Regions from separate parts of the Enterococcus mediterraneensis genome, predicted to be linked through region 4. Evidence: predicted binding sites of a transcription regulator. Region 4 holds the regulator's gene; each other region holds the start of a gene.
The links. Region 4 encodes CtsR, which represses protease genes until heat stress. Its sites were predicted from a motif close to TTGGTCAAAAAAGGTCAAANA; they were not measured.
Positions count from the first base shown of each region.

Region 1 (5,816 bases), 1.1 Mb from region 4:
GCAAGAACTGAAAAAAGAACTGATCGATCTTGGAATGAAAGATGTTCTGTACAATGAAGAAAATGGTTATGTCATCGCGACATTGCCTAGCAACATCGACAGACCTGTTCCAACGATCGGATTTATCGCTCATATGGATACTGCCGATTTTAATGCGGTGGGAGTTAATCCACAGGTCATTGAAAATTATGACGGTGAATCAACGATCCAATTAGACAAAGAAGGCAAATTCACGCTGAATGTCCAAGATTTCCCTAATTTACGCAATTACCAAGGCGAAACATTGATCACAACTGACGGAACGACCTTATTAGGTTCTGACGACAAATCAGGGATCGCTGAGATCATGACTGCAATGGAGATCTTGATCAAAAATCCTGAGATCAAACATGGTACACTGAAAGTCGCGTTTGGTCCTGATGAAGAGATCGGTGTCGGCGCAGACAAATTCGATGTAGAACAATTCGGCGCAGATTTCGCCTATACGATGGACGGCGGACCTGTAGGGGAATTACAATTTGAAACATTTAATGCGGCACAAGCGGAGATCACGATCCAAGGGAAGAATGTCCATCCCGGAACTGCCAAAGATACCATGATCAACGCGCTGCAATTAGCTATTGATTTCCATAATCAGCTGCCTGCTGATGAAGTGCCGGAAAAAACCGACGGCTATCAAGGATTCTTCCATTTATTGGCGTTGGACGGGACACCGGAAGAAGCAACAATGACTTATATCATCCGTGATCATGACCGTGTATCTTTTGAAGGACGGAAAAATAAAATCAACGAGATCCAAGGAAAACTGAACGCCGCTTTCGATCAAGAACGAATTTCTGTTCATATGTATGATCAATATTACAATATGCGGGAGATCATCGAAGAAAATATGAGCATCATCGATATCGCTAATGACGCGATGGTGGAATTAGGCATCAAACCGATCATTGAACCAGTCCGCGGTGGTACTGACGGCTCAAAGATCTCTTATCTTGGAACACCGACACCAAATATTTTTGCTGGCGGCGAAAACATGCACGGTCGTTTTGAATTTGTCAGCTTGCAATCAATGGAAAAAGCAACGGATGTCATCGTGAAAATCGCGGAATTGAATGCCGCAAGAAACTAATCCGCTGTTTGGAGAGCTTAAAGCGGCAACAAGTTGCAAATCGTTGCAAATGCCGCTTTTATGCTGCTCTTTTTAGGGTTATCAGACGGAAAAACTGTGTTTCCGTCTGAAGTTTTTATAAAAAAGAATTGGAGAATTGTATAAGTATGAATGTTTTTTTCGCACACCCGATTTGGTTCTATCTGCTGTTAGTCAACGGGTATGTTTTTTTCTTGATGGCTTATGACAAACGCCGGGCGCAAAAACATCAATGGCGGATCCCTGAATCCAACATGTTGTTTATGGGGATCATTGGCGGTGGTTTGGGCGGATTGGCGGCACAACGCTTGTTTCGCCATAAAACACTCAAAAGAAAATTTACGATTTGTTTCATTATTGGAATATTGTTCGACGCTGCCCTTGTATTTTATCTTTTGTAGGAGCTTTAAATGAAGAAAAAATCTGCATTCAAGCTATTATTTAATATTTTATTGTTGCTGATCATTTTTGGCGTATTGTTTTATTTAGTGAAAAACTCCTTAGCCGACATCTTTTTGGAATTGAAAGATACCAGTCTTTTCGTTCTGCTGCTGATCACATTTCTTGGGGTGCTGTACCAAATCTTTGAAGGCTTCTCCATTAAAGAGATCGCACGGGTCTTCCAACCAAATTTTCGAGGGATAGATGGGATTATGACGGCTTCTTACTCGGCTTTTTATCGTCTGATCACATTTGGCGCCGGTACATTGATCTCCGAAGTCAATTTTTATCATAAAAAAGAACTGCCGCTATCCCAAAGCGTTGGGGTCACTGCATTACATATGATCATGTATAAAGCTGCTTTATTAACATATGCGCTCTTAGGATTGATCGTTCAGTTTTCGCTATTTTACGTCCATGCGCCTAAAATGATTTACTTTATCATAGCCGGCATGATCTTAACTTTTGTGATCATCGCTTTTTTGATCATTCTTTCGATCAGCCTGCGTATCCAAGTACTTTTTGTGCAAGTGAGCAATCGCTTGTTCAAATCTGCCAGATTGCGTGGTCTAGTGGATAAATGCAATCTTCAGGTATATTCTTTACGCGAAACGGTCTATCGAATCTTGAAAGATCGCTCGGTAATGCTGCGGATCTATTTGTGGAATCTCTTGAAGATGATCCCTTGGTACCTGATCCCTTACGCGGCGTTGGCTAATAATCATCCTGATTTGGATTTTCTTTTGGCTTTCGGATTGATCAGCTTTGCGGTGATTTTAGCGGGAGTGATCCCGTCGCCAGCTGGGATCGGTTCTTTTGAATTTGTTTATCTGTTATTGTTCAAGCCGCTGGTAGGGACAGTAGATGCGGTCTCTTCTATGCTTCTTTATCGTTTTGCAACCTATATTCTGCCGTTTTTAATGGGATTTGTATATGTCCTGATGGAAAAACGCCGAATGATCCGAGTGGAGATCAAAGAAATCAAAAAAGAAGGCAATTAACGCTTAATTATCTCTGAAACAAACGTTTTGTTTCAGAGATTTTTTTTGACCAAAATTGACCAAAGTTGTATAATTTATTTTGTGGGATGAAAAAGATCTCACAGAAAAGATGGGAGGAATAACGATGAATAGTGAAAAAATGACAACGACGCTTCAAGAAGCGATCGCTGAAGCACAGCAAATTGCCATTACTCGCCACCATCAAGAAATCGACATTGCTCACTTATGGAAAATTTTCTTGCAGCCAAATCATTTTGGACGCAATTTTTATGCGGATGCCGGTTTGAATGTCGAGGCATTCGAAGAAGAAATCGACAATGCACTGGATCAAATAGCAACCATCGAAGGCGGGAATGTACAATATGGCCAAAGCATGAGCCAAAATCTATTCCACTTGCTTTCAGAAGCTGATACATTGCGGCAGGAATTCCAAGACGATTATCTTTCCACAGAGATCGTTCTTTTAGCTTTGATGCGGTTGAAAAATTATCGTTTGACAAAGTACCTGCTTACTCAAGGTATCACTGAAAAAGAATTACGAAAAACGATCGAAGATATGCGAGGAGGGGAACGCGTGACTTCCCAAAATCAAGAAGAACAATACAAAGTATTAGAAAAATACGGTGTCGATCTTGTCCAACAAGTAAGAAATGGCAAGATGGACCCGATTATTGGACGTGATGAAGAGATTCGCGATGTTATCCGGATCTTGACACGGAAGACGAAAAATAATCCAGTCCTGATCGGTGAACCGGGTGTCGGTAAGACCGCTATCGTAGAAGGGCTGGCGCAACGGATCGTCCGCAAAGACGTACCAGAAAATTTAAAAGACAAAACGATCTTTTCATTAGACATGGGTTCATTGATCGCCGGCGCGAAATTCCGCGGCGAATTTGAAGAACGTTTGAAGGCAGTCTTAAAAGAAGTCAAAAAATCTGACGGGCGGATCATTTTATTTATTGATGAGATCCACAATATCGTTGGTGCCGGTAAAACAGAAGGCAGCATGGACGCGGGCAACTTATTAAAACCAATGTTGGCACGAGGAGAACTCCATACCATCGGTGCCACCACACTGGATGAATATCGTCAATATATGGAAAAAGATAAAGCTCTTGAACGGCGATTCCAAAAGGTCCTAGTAAAAGAACCGACAGTCGAAGATACCATCTCTATCTTGCGGGGATTGAAGGAACGTTTTGAGATCCATCATGGTGTCAATATCCATGATAATGCGTTGGTAGCCGCTGCGACATTATCGGATCGCTATATCACCGACCGCTTTTTGCCGGATAAAGCCATTGACTTGGTGGATGAAGCCAGCGCGAACATTCGTGTAGAAATGAATTCGATGCCGACCGAGCTTGATCAGGTGACGCGTCGTTTGATGCAGTTGGAGATCGAAGAAGCGGCATTGAAAAAAGAATCCGACGACGCATCGAAAAAACGCTTGGCGATCCTGCGGCAGGAATTAGCTGAATTGCGGGAAGAAGCCAACGCAATGAAGATGCAGTGGGAAACGGAAAAAGAAGAAGTCAATGCGGTTTCCAATAAGCGCAGTGAGATCGATAAAGCGAAACACGAATTAGAGGACGCGGAAAATAATTATGATTTGGAACGCGCCGCTGTTTTACGTCACGGTACTATTCCGCAATTAGAAAAAGAATTACAGGCGCTGGAAGCAAAAAATCAAACCGATGGAATAAAAATGGTCCAAGAATCAGTGACTGAAAATGAGATCGCCGCAGTCGTCGGCCGTTTGACAGGTATTCCAGTGACGAAACTGGTAGAAGGCGAACGGGAAAAACTGATGAAACTTAACGAGACTCTTCATAAACGGGTCATCGGTCAAGATGAAGCGGTGGATGCAGTTTCAGATGCGGTCATCCGTTCTCGTGCCGGTCTGCAAGATCCAAATCGTCCGCTAGGCTCATTCTTGTTCTTAGGACCAACTGGTGTTGGTAAGACAGAATTAGCAAAAGCTTTGGCGGAAAATCTCTTTGATTCGGAAGATCACATGGTCCGGATCGACATGAGCGAATACATGGAAAAACATGCGGTGTCTCGTTTGGTTGGTGCCCCTCCAGGTTATGTAGGTTATGAAGAAGGCGGACAATTGACGGAAGCAGTTCGCCGGAATCCATATACCATCGTGCTTTTAGATGAAATCGAAAAAGCTCATCCAGATGTCTTCAATCTATTGTTGCAAGTATTGGATGATGGTCGTTTGACAGATTCCAAAGGACGGATCGTTGATTTTAAAAATACCGTCTTGATCATGACCAGCAATATCGGTTCCCAATTATTATTGGACGGAGTAACGGCAGAAGGCAAGATTCCTGAAACCGTGGCTGAATCGGTGATGGGCTTGCTAAGAGGTCATTTCAAACCGGAATTTCTGAACCGGATCGACGACACGATCTTATTCACACCATTGAGTCTGCAAGATGTCAAAGGTATTGTAGAAAAGATCATTGCACAACTTTCTCGTCGTTTGGAAGATCAAGAAATCCAATTAGAGATCACAGAAGATGCTCGAACATGGATCGCGGAAAACTCTTACGAACCAGCTTATGGTGCTCGACCATTGCGCCGTTTCATCACTCGCGAAGTCGAAACGCCGCTGGCTAAAGAGATCGTCTCTGGAAGAGTCCTGCCACGAACTAAAGTGACCATCAGCCTGCTGAATGATCAATTGGTATTTGAAAATACAGCGATCACAGAATAAAAGGATAAAAGAATACTCAAAGAGGATGGATCAATATCATTTGATGCCATCCTCTTTTTTTTACGATAGAAAGTGACAGATAGACATAACTACTAAAAAAATCCTAAAACGACGGTTATATTTTTTCAAAAAACGTTTGATTACGTGTTCATAAGCGGATGTTTTGTTGCAAAAACTTCTTTACTTTATACTTAAAGAAAAGCTTGATTGGAGAGAACGAATGAAGGATTTTATCAATTTACTTACCGAACGAAAAGAAGAGCTGCTTTCAGCCACTTTTCAGCATTTATCTATTTCTATCATTGCGCTTCTGATCGCGATCATTATCGCTGTACCATTAGCAATCTGGCTGTCAAATCATAAGAGAGCAGCCGAGGTGGTTTTGCAGATTACCAGTGTGTTACAAACAATCCCTTCATTGGCGCTTTTGGGATTGCTGATTCCGTTTGTAGGGATCGGCACAGCACCGGCACTGATCGCATTGATCATTTATGCGCTT
Region 1 covers NZ_UWOP01000001.1:198,641-204,456, reverse strand. The annotation lists gene pepT (peptidase T) at 1-1,129, shown strand, start outside; gene EFB00_RS00975 (DUF1294 domain-containing protein) at 1,276-1,548, shown strand; gene EFB00_RS00970 (lysylphosphatidylglycerol synthase transmembrane domain-containing protein) at 1,558-2,589, shown strand; gene clpB (ATP-dependent chaperone ClpB) at 2,714-5,317, shown strand; gene EFB00_RS00960 (ABC transporter permease/substrate-binding protein) at 5,538-5,816, shown strand, end outside.
Region 1: the regulator CtsR is predicted to act here: its motif matches at 2,632-2,652, upstream of clpB (ATP-dependent chaperone ClpB).

Region 2 (5,816 bases), 950 kb from region 4:
TCGCGCTTTGTTTACCATGTTATGACTATTTATCCCATAGGTGTTGATATGCAAGATATCGTAATCCTCATCATGAGGGTCACAAGTATAGTCGACGCCGACTTCGCTCAATGCTCTTTTTTGGTGGGATAATGCTCGGCCAATCCCAGATTTTTCAAGCATTTTTTCTCCTTCGAAATAAAGTAAGACCTTCAAAGAGAATACCCTCCTTTTTGTATGTTACAAACATTATAGCACAGCTCTTCTAAAATTCTCTCCACCTACAGACCTAGATTTAAAAACTATTAAACAAGAAAACGGCTGTAATTAAAAAAAGATGGAAGAACAGCTGATATTCAGCTATCCATCCATCTTTTTTAAAAGTATCGTTATTTTACGTATTGTTCTACTAATTCAACAACTTCTTCTAACGTGTCGCATTCTTTCAATGCGCGGTCAGCAAGTTCTTGCATATCAGTAGTAGACAAGCGTTTCATCAAGCTGCGAGTCTTCAATACAGAAGTCGCGCTCATTGAGAACTCATCCAAGCCCATACCCATCAACAATGGTACAGCTGTTTGATCTCCCGCCATTTCTCCACACATACCAGCCCATTTACCTTCTGCGTGTGCAGCATCGATCACGTTTTTGATCAAGCGCAAGATAGAAGGATTGTATGGTTGATACAAGTAAGAAACGCGTTCGTTCATACGGTCAGCAGCCATTGTGTATTGGATCAAGTCATTTGTTCCGATACTGAAGAAGTCAACTTCTTTCGCGAATTTATCTGCTAAAACAGCAGCTGCTGGAATTTCGATCATGATCCCTACTTGGATCGAATCAGAGATCGCAACGCCTTCGCTGATCAGTTTTTGACGTTCTTCTTCGTAAATTTTCTTAGCTGCACGGAATTCTTTCAATGTAGCTACCATTGGGAACATGATACGCAAGTTGCCGTGAGCAGAAGCCCGCAGCAATGCCCGCATTTGAGTACGGAACATGTCATCGCCTAATTCAGACAAGCTGATACGCAATGCACGGTAACCCAAGAACGGATTCATTTCATGAGGCAGTTGCAAGTAAGGAAGTTCTTTGTCGCCCCCGATATCCATCGTACGAACAACAACAGGTTTGTCTCCCATACCTTCTAAAACAGCTTTGTAAGCCGTATATTGATCTTCTTCAGTTGGAAAATCAGATGAATCCATGTATAAGAATTCTGTACGGTACAAACCGATCGCTTCAGCGCCGTTATTGTGTACGCCATCTAAATCTTTTGGCGTACCGATATTAGCAGCTAATTCGAAATGTTTGCCGTCAGCTGTAACTGTTTCTGCATTTTTTAATTTTTCCCATTCTGCTTTTTGAGCAGCATAGTCTTCTCCAGCTTTGATAAATTCAGCTTTTTGTTCTTCGTTAGGGTCGATGATCACGTCCCCTGCGATCCCATTGACAGCTAAAATATCGCCGGCCTTAACTTTAGCAGTGATTTCTTTTGTTCCCACGATTGCAGGAATTTCTAAAGAACGTGCCATGATGGCAGAGTGTGAAGTACGTCCGCCGATATCAGTTACGAATGCTTTAACAAAATTGCGGTCTAATTGCGCCGTATCACTTGGAGTCAAGTCATGGGCAACCACAACAACTTCTTCGTTGATCATGGATGGATTTGGTAAAGTAACCCCTAACAAATGTGCCATGATACGTTTTGCAACGTCACGAATGTCAGCTGCGCGTTCTTGCATATAAGCATTGTCATCCATCGCTTCGAACATACCGATATACATGTCAGTAACTTCTTTCAATGCTGATTCAGCATTGACTTTGTTATCTTTCACGTTTTGCTTGATTTGACCAATCATTTCTGGGTCGCTAAGAACCATTAAATGAGCGTCAAATACTTGCGCTTCTTCTTCACCGAGGCTTTGCGCTGCTTTTTCCCGAATTTGAGTCAATTCATCGGTAGACTTTGCCAAAGCTTCGTCTAAACGTTTTTCTTCTGAATCTGTATCTTCCACAGTTTTTTTGCTGAAAGATAAATCCGGTTGAACTAGCAGGTAAGCTTTCGCAACGGCTACTCCGTCACTTGCGGCGATCCCTTTTAGCATTTCAGCCATTATTCAGATAATCCTTCTTTCTTCATTGTATCAACGATTGCTGCCATTGCGTCTGCTTCGTCAGCACCTTCAGCTGTGATTGTAACGTCAGAACCTTGACCAACGCCTAAAGACATAACGCCCATGATTGATTTAAGGTTTACAGATTTGCCTTTGTACTCTAAGTTGATGTCAGAGTTGAATTTGCTTGCTGTTTGTACTAATAAGGTAGCTGGACGTGCGTGAATTCCAGTTTCTGCTACTACGCGAAAGTCTTTCTTTTCCATAATCGATCGTTCTCCTTTATAAAACAAAGTTTTTTTGTTAGGGCTTCTTCTGCTTTTTACAATGTAAAAAAGGCATTTAAAAATCCCTTTCAACTGTAAAGATTACCATTTTTTTATCAATGTTACAACCGTTTTCTACTAATTAATCGTTTATTCAACCGTTGGCGGCTGATTTTTTTGATAGCGATAAATGATTTTTCCGTTTAGACCGGCTTCTCCAACGAAAGCTGTGCGATCTTCGCATTTCAGCCAAGCTTCGCGAAACGTCAAAAAGTCCGCCTGCTCTACTAAAAGTTCAGCAAGCGTTCCGTCACGCAGCTCCCGCAATTTTTCTTCGTAAGGATTTTCAAACATCATTTTCCCTCCTCTGCATTATTAGTATACTTATTTTTTGGCATTCCACAAGAAGGCGAAATCACTGCTTTATGCTTAGTCTAAGCAATAGTGAAAAGAACTTCTGTTCGAGTGTAATTAGTTGCATCTTATCAAAAAGTCAGTATAATAAAATCAAAGGTCAAATTTGGTCAGTTGTTTTACACGACCGATTTGATCTTCTATTGAGTTTATCTTTTTACGAAAGACGCGATACGCGTTAAAATTGATTCATAGGAAAAAAGGATGAAAGGTCGTGACTATTCTATGCTTTGTCAAAACTGTGGCAAGAATGAAGCAACGATTCATTTATACGCAAATGTAAATGGTCAAAGAAAACAACTAGATTATTGTCAAAGTTGTTACCAAAAAATCAAAAATCAAAAAGGAAGTCAACCAAATATGATGCAACAAGATCCTTTTGGTTTTGGAAGCCTTGACGATCTATTCCGACAAATGTCTCGTCAAATGCAACAAGGACCTGCTCCGGAACAAACTCCTCCTACCCAATTCGGCGGCGGAAATAATTTCAACGGCGGACAACCACCCCAAGGAAACCCTAACGCCGGCGGTTTATTGGATGAATACGGGATCAACATCACTGAACAAGCCCGTCAAGGAGATATCGATCCAGTCGTAGGACGTGATGAAGAAATCCAACGTGTCATCGAGATCCTTAATCGCAGAACCAAAAACAATCCTGTATTGATCGGCGAACCCGGTGTCGGTAAAACTGCCGTCGTCGAAGGTTTCGCACAAAAGATTGTAGACGGCGATGTGCCGCAAAAATTGATGGACAAAGAAGTCATCCGTTTAGATGTTGCTTCGCTTGTTCAAGGAACAGGAATCCGCGGACAATTTGAAGAACGGATTCAAAAATTGATTGAAGAAGTCAAACAATCACAAAACGTGATTTTATTTATCGATGAAGTCCATGAAATCGTAGGAGCCGGTTCTGCTGGCGATGGCAACATGGATGCGGGAAATATCTTGAAACCAGCATTAGCTCGCGGTGAATTGCAAATGGTGGGCGCTACTACCCTCAACGAATATCGGATCATTGAAAAAGATGCTGCTTTGGAACGTCGTTTGCAGCCAGTCAGAGTCGATGAACCTTCTGTTGAAGAAACCATCACTATCTTAAAAGGTCTGCAACCTCGTTATGAAGATTACCATCATGTTAAATATACAGATGAAGCTATCGAAGCAGCGGCTGTCTTATCAAACCGCTACATTCAAGATCGTTTCTTACCGGACAAAGCTATCGACTTGCTGGACGAATCCGGTTCTAAGAAAAATTTGACGATCCAAATCGTCGATCCAAAAGTTATCGATAAAAAATTAGCGGATGCTGAAGTACAAAAACAACAAGCTTCTCAAGAAGAAGATTTCGAAAAAGCCGCTTATTATCGTGATCAAATCAATAAACTGCAAAAAATGAAAGAACGCCAAATCAGCGAAGAAGAAATCCCGGTGATCTCTGAAAAAGATATGGAACAAATCGTTGAAGCTCGAACAGGTATTCCAGTTGGCGAACTGAAAGAAAAAGAACAAACACAATTGAAAAACCTAGCTGCCGATTTGAAAGCCCATGTGATTGGCCAAGATGAAGCAATCGACAAAGTAGCTAAAGCGATTCGTCGGAATCGTGTCGGCTTAGGCAAACAAAATCGCCCAATCGGTTCTTTCCTATTTGTCGGTCCTACCGGTGTCGGTAAAACGGAATTAGCTAAACAATTAGCGTATGAAATGTTTGGTTCAGAAGACTCCATGATTCGTTTCGATATGTCTGAGTACATGGAAAAACACAGTGTCTCCAAACTGATCGGTTCTCCTCCAGGTTATGTAGGCTATGAAGAAGCTGGCCAATTAACAGAAAAAGTACGCCGGAATCCTTACAGCTTGATCCTTTTAGACGAAGTTGAAAAAGCGCATCCTGATGTGCTGCACATGTTCTTGCAAATCTTGGATGATGGCCGTTTGACAGATGCTCAAGGTCGAACTGTCAGCTTCAAAGATACTTTGATCATCATGACAAGTAATGCCGGAACTGGGAAAGTCGAAGCGAACGTCGGCTTTGGTGCTGCTCGCGAAGGAATCACTCGTTCTGTTTTAGGTCAGCTGAACAATTACTTCACACCGGAATTCTTGAACCGTTTTGATGGGATCATCGAATTCAAAGCATTATCAAAAGAAAATCTATTGAATATCGTCAACTTGATGTTAGAAGATGTCAATAAAATGCTTAGCGGACAAAATATCCATATTGATGTACCAAAAAATGTACAAGAAAAATTGGTAGATCTAGGGTACAACCCAGCGATGGGTGCTCGTCCATTACGTCGTACGATCCAAGATCAGATCGAAGATGGTATCGCAGAATACTACTTGGATCATCCAAAGATCAAAAATCTAAAAGCAAAATTAGACAAAGACGGCAATATCGAAGTAGTCGCAAAAAATGCGCCTGCTAAACCAAAAGAGTCTGAATCTGGCGAAACAACAGAATAAACCGGTTTTTCAGTTATTGAATCCAGGACAACAGCCCCATCAACGCTGTTGTCCTGGATTTTTTATTCTCTAGATTCCTTGCAGCTAGAGACTCCCTTTACTCATTAACGTTATTTTTTTCTTATAATAGGGGTTATCGCTTTCCAATTCAGCAAAAGAAAATATATAATAGAGTTATTAAAAGTATACCGTGTATACTATGAGGGGTGAAAAAAGATGAAATTGATCAACGTAACCAATAGTCATTCTCGTATGGTCAAAAATCAGCTTGAAAATACAGATGCCGAGCTAGTCAAAGTGTATACAGACGGATCAACGACCGTGGTCTATACTGTTGCTCCATCACATAACGAGATTCTTTTGATTAACAAAAAACGAAACTTACGCTCATCCGAGATCCAAGAAGTAAAAGAATATTTTTTGAAAAAACTCCCTGAAGGCTCCTACTATCCAGACTCCATTACAACGATCGAGCTTCCCGGTTTAGTGGAAATCTCGATCAAAAAGCCAGTTTCTTCCAAAAAAGCGGTATAAATCCAACAGTTGATAAAATAGACAGACCAAAAAATGA
Region 2 covers NZ_UWOP01000001.1:2,232,335-2,238,150, reverse strand. The annotation lists gene EFB00_RS11065 (LTA glycolipid anchor biosynthesis glycosyltransferase, IagA/BgsA family) at 1-195, opposite strand, end outside; gene ptsP (phosphoenolpyruvate--protein phosphotransferase) at 369-2,096, opposite strand; gene EFB00_RS11055 (phosphocarrier protein HPr) at 2,096-2,362, opposite strand; gene EFB00_RS11050 (hypothetical protein) at 2,513-2,716, opposite strand; gene EFB00_RS11045 (ATP-dependent Clp protease ATP-binding subunit) at 3,002-5,245, shown strand; gene EFB00_RS11040 (DUF1827 family protein) at 5,462-5,779, shown strand.
Region 2: the regulator CtsR is predicted to act here: its motif matches at 2,873-2,893, upstream of EFB00_RS11045 (ATP-dependent Clp protease ATP-binding subunit).

Region 3 (5,816 bases), 670 kb from region 4:
CCGCCAAATGTTTCCGCATAAACGGCTTCCAATGCGTCACGTCCCAAATCATCATTGCCGTATCCGGTGGAAGGCAAAAAGTGAGTCTCTGATACTTGCTGATGGCGAAACGCCGCCAACACTTTTGCCTGATTTTCTAAAGCATTTTCTCGTATTTCTTTTAAACGACCATCGATTTTTTCGTCGACCATCGCGATTTTTTTTACTAATTCAGCGTCTAATTCAGCTGTCCAACTCATTATCCATACTCCTTATAATAAATGATTCCGGCATAGCGAAACCTTTTATTATATATTTTTGTTGTTCTTCATCAAATGTATCTTGCAAGACAAGGGTCTCTCGTTTCAAACGCTGCAATGTCTTCCCATCAGACTGTTCGAGTGCAACAGTATAAGGTGTTAAGATTTCCATCATTTGCAGCTTGACGGCTTCTGTTAATTTAGTTTTGCCGCGGCTGCTTTTAGCTGAGATCAAAACATTAGGGAACAGCGTCGGCACAAAATGCGCCTCATCGATTTGATCCGCTTTGTTATAGACCGTCAAGATCGGGATCTGATCAAGCTTCAAATCTTTTAACAGCTGCAAAACAGTCTGCTCTTGTTGCTGGTGATCTTCTGAACTGGCATCAACCACATGCAGCAAAAGATCCATCGACTGACTTTCCTCTAACGTCGAATGAAAGGCATCGATCAGTTGTGTCGGTAAATCTTGGATAAATCCTACCGTATCTGTCAGGGTGACTTCCAATCCTTCCGGCAAGCGCCAGCGTTTCGTCAATGGATCCAGAGTCGCGAACAGTTGATCCTGCTCATAGGTATCTGCACTGGTCATGACATTCAAGATGGTTGATTTGCCGGCATTGGTATAACCGATCAACCCGATTTGAAAAACTTGACCGGCTTGCCGTTTTTGACGCGTCCGTTCTCGATGAGCCGCGACATGTTTCAGCTCCCGCTTGATTGCTGTGATCTTATTACGAATATGTCGGCGATCTGTTTCCAGTTTTGTTTCTCCTGGTCCGCGGGTTCCGATCCCGCCCCCTAGTCGCGACATGTTTTTGCCTTGTCCCACTAAGCGAGGTAGCAGATATTCCAACTGCGCCAGTTCTACTTGCAATTTTCCTTCTTTGGATCGTGCCCGCAAAGCGAAAATATCTAAGATCAATTGGACCCGATCGATCACAGGGATACCAATCTCATCGCCGATCAATTGGCTTTGCCGCGGTGTCAATTCATGATTGAAAATCACAAGATCCGCTTCATGAGCATCTGCGAGATTTTTCAATTCATTGAGCTTGCCCTTGCCGATCAATGTTTGCCGATCTACCTGCTGACGTTTTTGCACTAATGAAAATACGACTTCACCATTGGCTGTCGTCGTCAGACTCTTCAGCTCATTCATTGATTCTTCAAATTTTTTCCATGTTTTTTCTGTTTCTACACCAACTAAAATGACTCGTTCTTGTTCCATCAAGGCACCTCCAGCCATTTTTTGACAGATTCTTCTAGTGTTTCGATCGATTCAGGATGGTTGATCAGATCGATCCATAACGGCGCCATACGATTACGAAACCAAGTCAGCTGACGTTTCGCATAGCGTCTGGAGTGCAATTTGATTTCCTCAATCGTTGCTTCCAGGGATTGTTGTCCTTCAAAATAAGGAAGAAACTCTTTATAACCGATGCCTCTTGCCGCTTGGGCAAAAGGGATCTCTCGCAACTGTTCGGCCTCTTGTTCCAGCCCTTCTGCCATCATCATATCGACTCGTTGATTGATTCTTTGATACAATGTTTCTCGTTCTGTCGTCAAACCGATCAAAAAGTAATCAAATAATTTTTGCGGTGTTTGTTCCGGCTGCATAATACTTTTCCCTGTCAGCTCAAATACTTCCAGCGCACGGACTACTTTGCGTTGATTATTAAAATGGATCTTCTCCGCCGCCTGCGGATCACGTTCCTGCAAAAGTTTCCACAGGGCCTGATTACCATTAGCTTTTGCAAAAGACGTATATTTTTCCCGCAGACCAAGATCACCGACACTCTCGGCATCTTTTTCACTGCCCAGCTGATAATCATAAAGAAGTGCTTGGATATACAGTCCTGTCCCCCCCACTACGATCGGCAGATGACCGCGGGCTGTGATCTCAGCAATTTTTTTTCGGGCCTCTTTTTGAAATTCGGCGACGGAATATTGTTCCTGCATCTCGCGAATATCGATCAAATGATGTGGGACTCCCGCCATCTCGTCTGGACGAATCTTTGCGGTACCGATATCCAGTCCTTTATAGATCTGCATCGAATCACCGCTGATAACTTCACCTTGAAATTTTTTCGCCAACTCGATACTCAATGCTGTCTTGCCTACACCGGTAGGTCCAACAATAACTAATACTTTATTCATTTGCTTCTTCCTCGGCGATATTTTAGCTGTAATTCCTGCACTTTTTCTGGAAAATTGGTGATGATCCCTTTCACGCCCAACTCCAAACATTTCATGATATTAGCCTCGCTGTTGATGGTCCAAGGACGGATCGCCAAGGGAAAATCAGCAAGTTCAGATGCATGTTCTACGACCCAATCATATTTAGGATGAATCCCTTCAATGTACTCACGTTCTACTGCCAACGCAGGTTTTTTTTCAGAAGTACTCATGATCAGATCCAACTGCGTATCCGGCTCTAATTTATGGATAATATCTAGTGAATCGATATTGAAACTGCAATACCAGTGTTCAAATGACCATTGCCGGCTTTGCAGCAGACGGGATGTCTTCTCTTCAATATCGGGATAATGATAATTATCCGTCTTTAACTCGATGGTCAAAACACCTCGATAATTCCGCATCCATAACAGATCCAGCACTTCCCTCAATGTTGGGACTTTCGTTGCTTTATATTTAGGATCGAACCAGCTTCCTGCATTCAGCCGCTTGATCTCTTCTAATGTTTTTTCGCGAATGAGTCCTTTGCCGTTGGTGGTGCGGTCTACTTCTTCATCATGCATCACGATCAGCTCTCCATCTTTGGAAAGATGGACATCCAACTCGATAATATCCGCGCCGACACGAACAGCCTCGGCAAACGCCGGCAGCGTATTTTCCGGCCGATTACCGCTGCTGCCTCGATGTGCCACAATTTGTACCATAGTCCTCACTCCAATCGCATTTATTGTAACATGTAACGAAAAAAAGGGAAAAGTATGCTTCCTTTCCCACAAAAAAATACAACAAATCCAAAAGATTTCGTTGTATTCCGTCTTTTGATTAAGAAAAATAAGTCAATGTTTCTCCTGAAAGGCTTTGCAGCTGATTTTTCCGTTCATTGATCAGCTCAGTCAAATCATCAGAAAAATGTTCAAGGATAACTCGACCGCCCTTATAAGCATACCCGCCGATCTTCATTGTTTCATCGGGAGACAAGATCACTTTCCGCTGCGCGATCTTTTTGAAAAATTCTTCAAGGATATAACTTGGCAGATAGAAATTGTTCTGGGCAGCAAACGATTGTAGATAAGCGAAATCATCAATAGTGATATAACAATCATCAAAACCGTCAAAGCTGACATATTCTTCCATTAAAGATGGCCGTTTCTGAAGGATCTCATTGATTTTTTTATTCAATTGGATCAATGTTTCGATTTCTTTTACTTTATGTTCTAACTGGCGACGGCGCTGATCTTTGCGTTCATCATAGCGGATCCGCAAATTGAACGTGATCATTACCAACAGCGCACCAATCAATACACCGATAAATCCGGCAACTGCAACTTCGATCATAATGTCCCTCCTTAGTCTGCTATTTATTTTATCATATTAAAGATTGGATTTGATACCAAAAAAGCAAAGTTTTCTATTTGACCTTTATTGACCTTGAGTGTATACTTTCTTTTAGATGTTCAAGTTAATTTATGATACACTTATTTCGCAAGACATCTTGAAGGAGGAACTTGAATTATGAACTTAATTCCTACAGTAATCGAACAATCATCCCGCGGCGAAAGAGCCTATGATATCTATTCTCGTCTATTGAAAGACCGCATCATCATGCTCAGCGGACAAGTTACAGACGATTTAGCAAATTCGATCATTGCGCAGCTTTTATTTTTAGATGCCCAAGATTCTGAAAAAGACATTTATTTGTATATCAATTCACCTGGCGGCAGTGTGACTGCTGGTCTAGCGATTTTTGATACAATGAATTTCGTTAAAGCAGACGTGCAAACGATCGTTTTAGGGATGGCCGCATCTATGGGCTCATTCTTATTGACAGCCGGTGCTAAAGGCAAACGTTTCGCATTGCCTAACGCAGAAATCATGATCCACCAACCTCTTGGCGGTGCGCAAGGACAAGCGACTGAAATCGAAATCGCTGCTCGTCATATTTTACAAACCCGCGACCGTTTGAACCGAATCTTATCAGAACGTACTGGTCAACCACTGGAAGTTATCGAAAAAGATACTGACCGCGACAACTTCATGACCGCGCAACAAGCCAAAGATTACGGTTTGATCGATGAAATCATGGAAAGCAACAGTTTGAACTAATCAAACGTGCTGACTATCTGAGAAATAAAAAGTGCTCCTGCCCGTTTTGGGCAGGAGCACTTTTTTTGTTCATCCTTCTATCAATTGTTTGTTCGTGCAATAATGATCTTGCCGGCAGGAGGATGTCCTTCCAGTCTTTCGTGAGCGGTAATGACGCTGGCCAGTTCAAATGGCAAAACTTCGGCAATCTCAATAGCCAATGCATCTTTTTCAAACATCGTAAGTAAAGCATCAAAGGCTTCTTGATCGGAATAATCTTTAGACGGGCCAAAATGCAGATAATCGCCTTTTTTGATTCGTTGTTCTTCTGACGGTAACGTATTTAGCGCAACGAATGTCCCGTTTTCTTTCATGATTTTTACCCCTGCATCGATCCCCCGGGCACCTTTTGTTGCATCGATCACTACATCTGCTTGATTTTTGAAGACTTCTCCGGGATCTTCTTGATCATAAGCCACAAAAGCGTCTACACCGAGTTTTCGCAACAAATCTTCATTGCGTTTTGATGCGCTGGCTAATACCTTGTTGCCTTTTTCTTTCAATAGTTGGACCAACAGCGAACCCACTCCGCCGGAAGCGCCTTCTACCATCACCACATCTGTGGGTTTCAATGAAAGCAAATGATTGAGGATATTGTATGCAGTGATACCAGTAGTCACAAGTCCGGCAGCTTGCTGCCACGTCATTTTTTCAGGAAGCTTTGCCACTTTGTGAGCGGGCAAAACCAGCTCTTCGCCGTATGTACCGCCCACCGCATGGACCACCACTCGATCGCCTGCTCGGACATTGGTGACATCTTCTGCGACTTCGGTCACGATCCCGGCACCGTCATTTCCTAAGACGTAAGGAAATTTCAGGGAACGAACAGCTTTCATGGCACCTTTTCTGACAGAGATATCATAAGGATTGATGGCAAATGCTTGAATCGTGACCCGTACATGATTTTCTGTCAATTCGCGACTTTCTGCTTGGATCTCTTCAAACACATCTCTTGCCGCGCCGTACTCTTTGATTGCAAATCGTTTCATCTTCAACACTCCTTTGATATGTTTTGATAAGTTTTATTCTGTGATTTCCTGATACTTGCCTGCTAAATATTCTTGTCCTAATGAACAATAATGAGTGATATTTTGTCGGTTTTTTTCGATTTCTTCGGCAGTCAATGGACGGATCACCTTGGCAGGACGTCCAAAAGCCAAAACATTCGGCGGAATAACTGTTCCTTGAGTCACTAATGAGCCGGCACCGATCAGACTGTTTTCTCCAATGACCGCA
Region 3 covers NZ_UWOP01000001.1:615,836-621,651, forward strand. The annotation lists gene EFB00_RS02880 (methionine gamma-lyase family protein) at 1-239, opposite strand, end outside; gene hflX (GTPase HflX) at 223-1,470, opposite strand; gene miaA (tRNA (adenosine(37)-N6)-dimethylallyltransferase MiaA) at 1,470-2,399, opposite strand; gene EFB00_RS02895 (glycerophosphodiester phosphodiesterase) at 2,396-3,142, opposite strand; gene EFB00_RS02900 (hypothetical protein) at 3,261-3,770, opposite strand; gene clpP (ATP-dependent Clp endopeptidase proteolytic subunit ClpP) at 3,951-4,541, shown strand; gene EFB00_RS02910 (NADP-dependent oxidoreductase) at 4,622-5,569, opposite strand; gene EFB00_RS02915 (gamma carbonic anhydrase family protein) at 5,603-5,816, opposite strand, start outside.
Region 3: the regulator CtsR is predicted to act here: its motif matches at 3,848-3,868, upstream of clpP (ATP-dependent Clp endopeptidase proteolytic subunit ClpP).

Region 4 (5,816 bases):
CTGTTTTGAGTTTTTCCAACGTCCCGGCTGGTGCCAATACTTCTGGACGTTTTAATTGTTGCTTGCTCACATTCTACACCTTCTTATTTAATCTCATCGGGATCGACATAATAAAATCCTGTGTCTAATCCTCGTTGTTGCGGATGATTGGCGATCACTTGCTGATTCAAGTTCTCCGCGGCTTCTTCTGTCCACTCGCCGGCTTCCAGTAGTGTGCGCGCCTGTTGAAAGGCTTTGGCAATCTCTACAAAGGCCTCTCCCGGACAGAAGATCCCGTCTAATTTCCATGTTTGGAAACGATTAGCCGCTAATTGATCCAATTCCAGCATCAAGTCCACATCGTTATCCGCAAAAATATGCGTACCATGACTGTCTTCATAGATGGAATAATGGGTCTCGTCTTTTTTCGGCTCTGATAAAAAGAGTCCCCGCTGACGGTTGGTTTCTTCTTCCTGCTGGGTATAATTATAGTAATTTTGCAATAATGGCCGTTTTGAATGATGGATGCAGGTAGCACCGTACACTAAGACTTCCACCGGGATCGTTAATTCTTTTGCCATGATCTCCATCTCGCCGAAAGGTACTTCCCGTGCTAAAACAGCGCCCACAGCATTTCTTTTAGCCCAGAAATTGATTTGACGGGCACTGGTCACCAATGTTTCCCCATCATAGATGAAAGGGATCTGCAATTCCGGATTTTTTTTCATCACAAACACGATCCCAGGATCGCCGATCACGATTTGATCCACATTGATGGATTTCAAGAAAGCCAGATAATCAGGGATCAGTTTCATTTTTTCAGGATGCATAATACCATTTACTGCGATGGATGCTTTTTTTCCTGCGGCGTGAGCCAAATCTACTAGTTCTTTTTGTTCTTGACGGCTGAAAGAAGCCGGCAAGCGCAAACCAAACTCTTCTTCCCCGAAAACGATTGTATCTACACCAACAGCCAGTAACGCTTGCGCCTGTGCCAGCGATTCCACTGTTGCGATCAATTCACTCATAATGTACCTCCTTTATAACTCAATAATAGTATCACAGGAATTTCCACTTTCCAAGTAGCAAACGGACGTTATCTTATAGGAAAAAAAGAAAAAGATACCCACCACCGGAGTGATGAGTATCTTCTGTTTTGCTGATCAGACTTTTTGTAATTTTTTCGGTGCTTTCGGTTCTTTGACAGACAATGTGATCTTGCCTTTTTTCGCACCGATCGTTACATGATCGCCTAAGTGGATCATCCCTGAAAGCAATGCTTCACTGAGTCGATCTTCAACTTCTTTTTGCAACGCGCGACGGATAGGCCGTGCACCATATTCCGGATCAAAACCGGCTTTGCCGATCACATCGATAGCGCTTGGCGTGATCTTCAAGTGAATCTCTTGATCTGCCAGACGTTTGATGATCAGCTTGCTCATGATCTTGACGATCTTATGGATCTCGGCTTCGTCTAATGAGCGGAAGACCACTGTTTCATCGATCCGATTCAGAAATTCCGGACGGAAGGCTTTTTTCAATTCTTCCAAGATCCGTTTTTGCATCGCTTTGTGATCTTTCGTCAAATCCGTCACATTGAAGCCGACACTTTTTTCTTCACGGATCTGAGTCGCTCCGATATTAGAGGTCATGATCAAGATCGTATTGCGGAAATCAACTTTTCGGCCTTTCGAGTCAGTCAAATGACCGTCATCCAAAACCTGCAGCAAGATATTGAAAACATCTGGATGGGCTTTTTCCACCTCGTCCAATAAGATCACTGAGTAAGGTTTGGAACGGATCTTTTCAGTCAATTGTCCGCCTTCTTCGTAACCTACATATCCTGGAGGTGAACCGATCAGACGGCTAGTGCTGTATTTCTCCATAAATTCGGACATATCGACACGAACTAATGAATCTTCGCTGCCAAACATCGCTTCTGCCAATGCCTTTGCCAGTTCAGTCTTCCCGACACCAGTAGGTCCCAAGAACATAAATGAACCGATCGGGCGATTCGGATCTTTCAATCCGCTGCGGGCACGACGAATAGCTCGCGCCACTGCTTTGACAGCTTCATCTTGTCCTACTACGCGCTGATGGAGAATCGATTCCAATTCCAACAGACGTTCGCTTTCTTTCTTTTCCATTTGCTGCAGCGGCACACCCGTCCATTGGGAAACTACTGTGGCGACATCTTCTGCCGTCACGCGGTCTGCAAAGCCGGAAGCTTCTTTTGTTTCGGCAAATGAAAGCTCAGCTAAACGTTGACTCAAGCGTTTTTCCCGTTGGCGCAATCGAGAAGCCGTTTCGAAATCTTGATTTTGGATCGCACTTTCTTTTTCATGCATCAAACGAGCGATCTCTTCTCTAAGATTAAGCAGCTCTGATGGTTCATCGGCTTTGTCCAAACGAACTTTTGCCGCTGATTCATCCATCAGATCGATGGCTTTGTCCGGCAATTGTCGGGAGTTGATATAACGTACTGACAATTGGACCGCCGCATGCAGCGCATCATCGGAGATCTCAACACCATGATGTTTTTCATAGCGCGGACGCAAGCCCCGCAAGATCTCTTCAGCTTCTTCCGGTGTCGGTTCATCTACTTGGACTCGAGCAAAACGCCGCTCTAAAGCAGAATCTTTTTCGATATATTTTTGGTATTCATCTAATGTCGTTGCACCGATCGTTTGCAATTCGCCGCGAGCCAATGCCGGCTTCAAGATATTAGAAGCGTCGATGGCACCTTCAGCGCCTCCTGCTCCGATCAATGTATGCAGTTCATCGATAAAGAGAATGATCTGTCCGTCTTGATAGATTTCATCAATGACTTTTTTCATACGGTCTTCAAATTCACCGCGGTATTTCGTACCGGCGACCAATGCTCCCATATCCAGCATCATCAAGCGTTTTTCCCGCATGTCTTCAGGAACTTCCCCGTTGATGATTCGTTGAGCCAAACCTTCAGCGATCGCTGTTTTACCTACACCTGGTTCTCCTACCAGCACGGGATTGTTCTTCGTGCGGCGGCTCAAGATCTGGATCAGACGTTTGACTTCTTTGGCACGACCAACTACAGGATCTAAGCGATTATCGCGAGCAAGCTTCGTCAGGTCACGGGCCAGATTATCCAGTGTCGGAGTTCCCTGGGTCTGCGCTGCTTTATTTTGCATTTGACGACGCCGATTGCCATTGTTTTGATTTTTTTCATTCAATCCAAGTTTCTTTTTCAACGTTTGACGCATCTTAGGCAAACTCAATCCGAGATTTCCCATGATTCGTGAAGCTAGGATCTCTTCATCACGCAATAATCCTAATAACAAATGCTCCGTGCCGATCTGAGGAGCACCTAAACGCTTCGCTTCATCTCCCGCATAAGCAAAGATCTGTTTCGCCCGCGGAGAATAAGGCAGGTAGACACCTTCTGGATAACGAGCAACTGTTCCATAACCTGTTAAATGTTCGATCTCTTCACGGATATCTATTTCACTGGCATGCATTTCCCGCAATGTTTTCCCGGCGATGCCTTCTTGTTCCAACACCAGCGCCAGCAAGAGATGTTCCGAACCGACTGACTGATGCTTAAAATTCTTGGCTTCTTCTTGAGCGATAGCTAATACCGCTTTTGCTCGTTCTGTAAATAATTCATCCATGGAAAATCACTTCCTATCTTTATAACTTAATCGTTTCAATACTGAATGCAGTATGCTTGCCCGAATCGCGTCCTCTTCTTCAAATTCAGTCAGACTGTTTTTAGAGACCGCCGCTAAAAGCAGATTGCCTTCATTTCTGCTGACTATCGCTTCTTCGAACAGCTTTTGAATAATTTCAAAAGCGTCTTTTTCGCTGATTTTCTTATCGAACAATTGATTCACTTGCTCTAAGAAATGGTGTTTATCCGAAATCTTCACTTTTTCAATACGAATATATCCGCCGCCGCCGCGCTTGCTTTCGACTGCATAGCCGCGTTGGATAGTAAAGCGGGTGTTAATAACATAATTGATTTGAGAGGGCACACAATTAAAAAGATTGGCCATTTCAGCTCTTCTAATTTCGATCATTTCGCTGTCTTCGAGAATTTTTTTCAAATAAGCTTCAATCAAATCGGAAGTATTATGATGATTCATCCTTCATTCCTCCCTTGACTAATACTGACCTTAATTATACCTAATTTCGCCTAATAATCAAAGAATCATGTATTTGGATAAACAAAAAAACGAAATCAGTACGATTTCGTTCCAACGCGCCCAAGAGGAGTCGAACCCCTAACCTTTTGATCCGTAGTCAAACACTCTATCCAGTTGAGCTATGGGCGCATAATATTAAGTTAATATTTTCTTAATCTCAGTATAGCCTAAAATAAAAAAGAAATAAAGTAAAAATCGGGAAGACAGGATTCGAACCTGCGACCCCTTGGTCCCAAACCAAGTGCTCTACCAAGCTGAGCTACTTCCCGGAAACTAGTCCTTATATATCAAAAAGACTACGCGCCCAAGAGGAGTCGAACCCCTAACCTTTTGATCCGTAGTCAAACACTCTATCCAGTTGAGCTATGGGCGCATGTTGTGAAATGCCGAGGACCGGAATCGAACCGGTACGGTGATCACTCACCGCAGGATTTTAAGTCCTGTGCGTCTGCCAGTTCCGCCACCCCGGCGCGTTGTGGCAAAAAGCGGAAAACGGGGTTCGAACCCGCGACCCCCACCTTGGCAAGGTGGTGCTCTACCACTGAGCTATTTCCGCATCTTCAGATGCCGGCTAAAGGACTTGAACCCTCGACCCTCTGATTACAAATCAGATGCTCTACCAACTGAGCTAAGCCGGCTTTTTTTAATGCGGGTGAAGGGACTTGAACCCCCACGCCGTAAGGCGCTAGATCCTAAATCTAGTGCGTCTGCCAATTCCGCCACACCCGCATATACGAAATGAGCCGTACAGGGCTCGAACCTGTGACCCTCTGATTAAAAGTCAGATGCTCTACCAACTGAGCTAACGGCTCATATGGAGGTTAACGGGATCGAACCGCTGACCCTCTGCTTGTAAGGCAGATGCTCTCCCAGCTGAGCTAAACCTCCATGATCTATAAAACAGCGTGGCGACGTCCTACTCTCACAAGGGGCAACCCCTCACTACAATCGGCGCTAAGAAGCTTAACTTCTGTGTTCGGCATGGTTACAGGTGTATCCTTCTCGCTATCGCCACCACACTATTTAATTGAGTAAGTCTTGCTCACTCAAAACTGGATTTGAAGAAAGTCTCAAAACTCTTCCGAGTTTCATTTTGGTTAAGTCCTCGATCGATTAGTATCAGTCCGCTCCAACCATCACTGGTCTTCCACTTCTGACCTATCTACCTGATCATCTCTCAGGGATCTTACTTTCTTAAAGAAATGGGAAATCTCATCTTGAGGTGGGCTTCACACTTAGATGCTTTCAGCGTTTATCCCTTCCCTACATAGCTACCCAGCGATGCCTCTGGCGAGACAACTGGTACACCAGCGGTAAGTCCATCCCGGTCCTCTCGTACTAAGGACAGCTCCTCTCAAATTTCCAACGCCCGCGACGGATAGGGACCGAACTGTCTCACGACGTTCTGAACCCAGCTCGCGTGCCGCTTTAATGGGCGAACAGCCCAACCCTTGGGACCGACTACAGCCCCAGGATGCGACGAGCCGACATCGAGGTGCCAAACCTCCCCGTCGATGTGGACTCTTGGGGGAGATAAGCCTGTTATCCCCAGGGTAGCTTTTATCCGTTGAGCGATGGCCCTTCCATGCGGAACCACCGGATCACTAAGCCCGACTTTCGTCCCTGCTCGAGTTGTTGCTCTCGCAGTCAAGC
Region 4 covers NZ_UWOP01000001.1:1,286,195-1,292,010, reverse strand. The annotation lists gene EFB00_RS06320 (peptidase U32 family protein) at 1-70, opposite strand, end outside; gene EFB00_RS06315 (peptidase U32 family protein) at 84-1,007, opposite strand; gene EFB00_RS06310 (ATP-dependent Clp protease ATP-binding subunit) at 1,143-3,629, opposite strand; gene EFB00_RS06305 (CtsR family transcriptional regulator) at 3,636-4,103, opposite strand; tRNA gene EFB00_RS06300 (tRNA-Arg) at 4,219-4,292, opposite strand; tRNA gene EFB00_RS06295 (tRNA-Pro) at 4,359-4,432, opposite strand; tRNA gene EFB00_RS06290 (tRNA-Arg) at 4,463-4,536, opposite strand; tRNA gene EFB00_RS06285 (tRNA-Leu) at 4,548-4,633, opposite strand; tRNA gene EFB00_RS06280 (tRNA-Gly) at 4,648-4,719, opposite strand; tRNA gene EFB00_RS06275 (tRNA-Thr) at 4,729-4,801, opposite strand; tRNA gene EFB00_RS06270 (tRNA-Leu) at 4,811-4,892, opposite strand; tRNA gene EFB00_RS06265 (tRNA-Lys) at 4,903-4,975, opposite strand; tRNA gene EFB00_RS06260 (tRNA-Val) at 4,979-5,051, opposite strand; rRNA gene rrf (5S ribosomal RNA) at 5,067-5,182, opposite strand; rRNA gene EFB00_RS06250 (23S ribosomal RNA) at 5,257-5,816, opposite strand, start outside.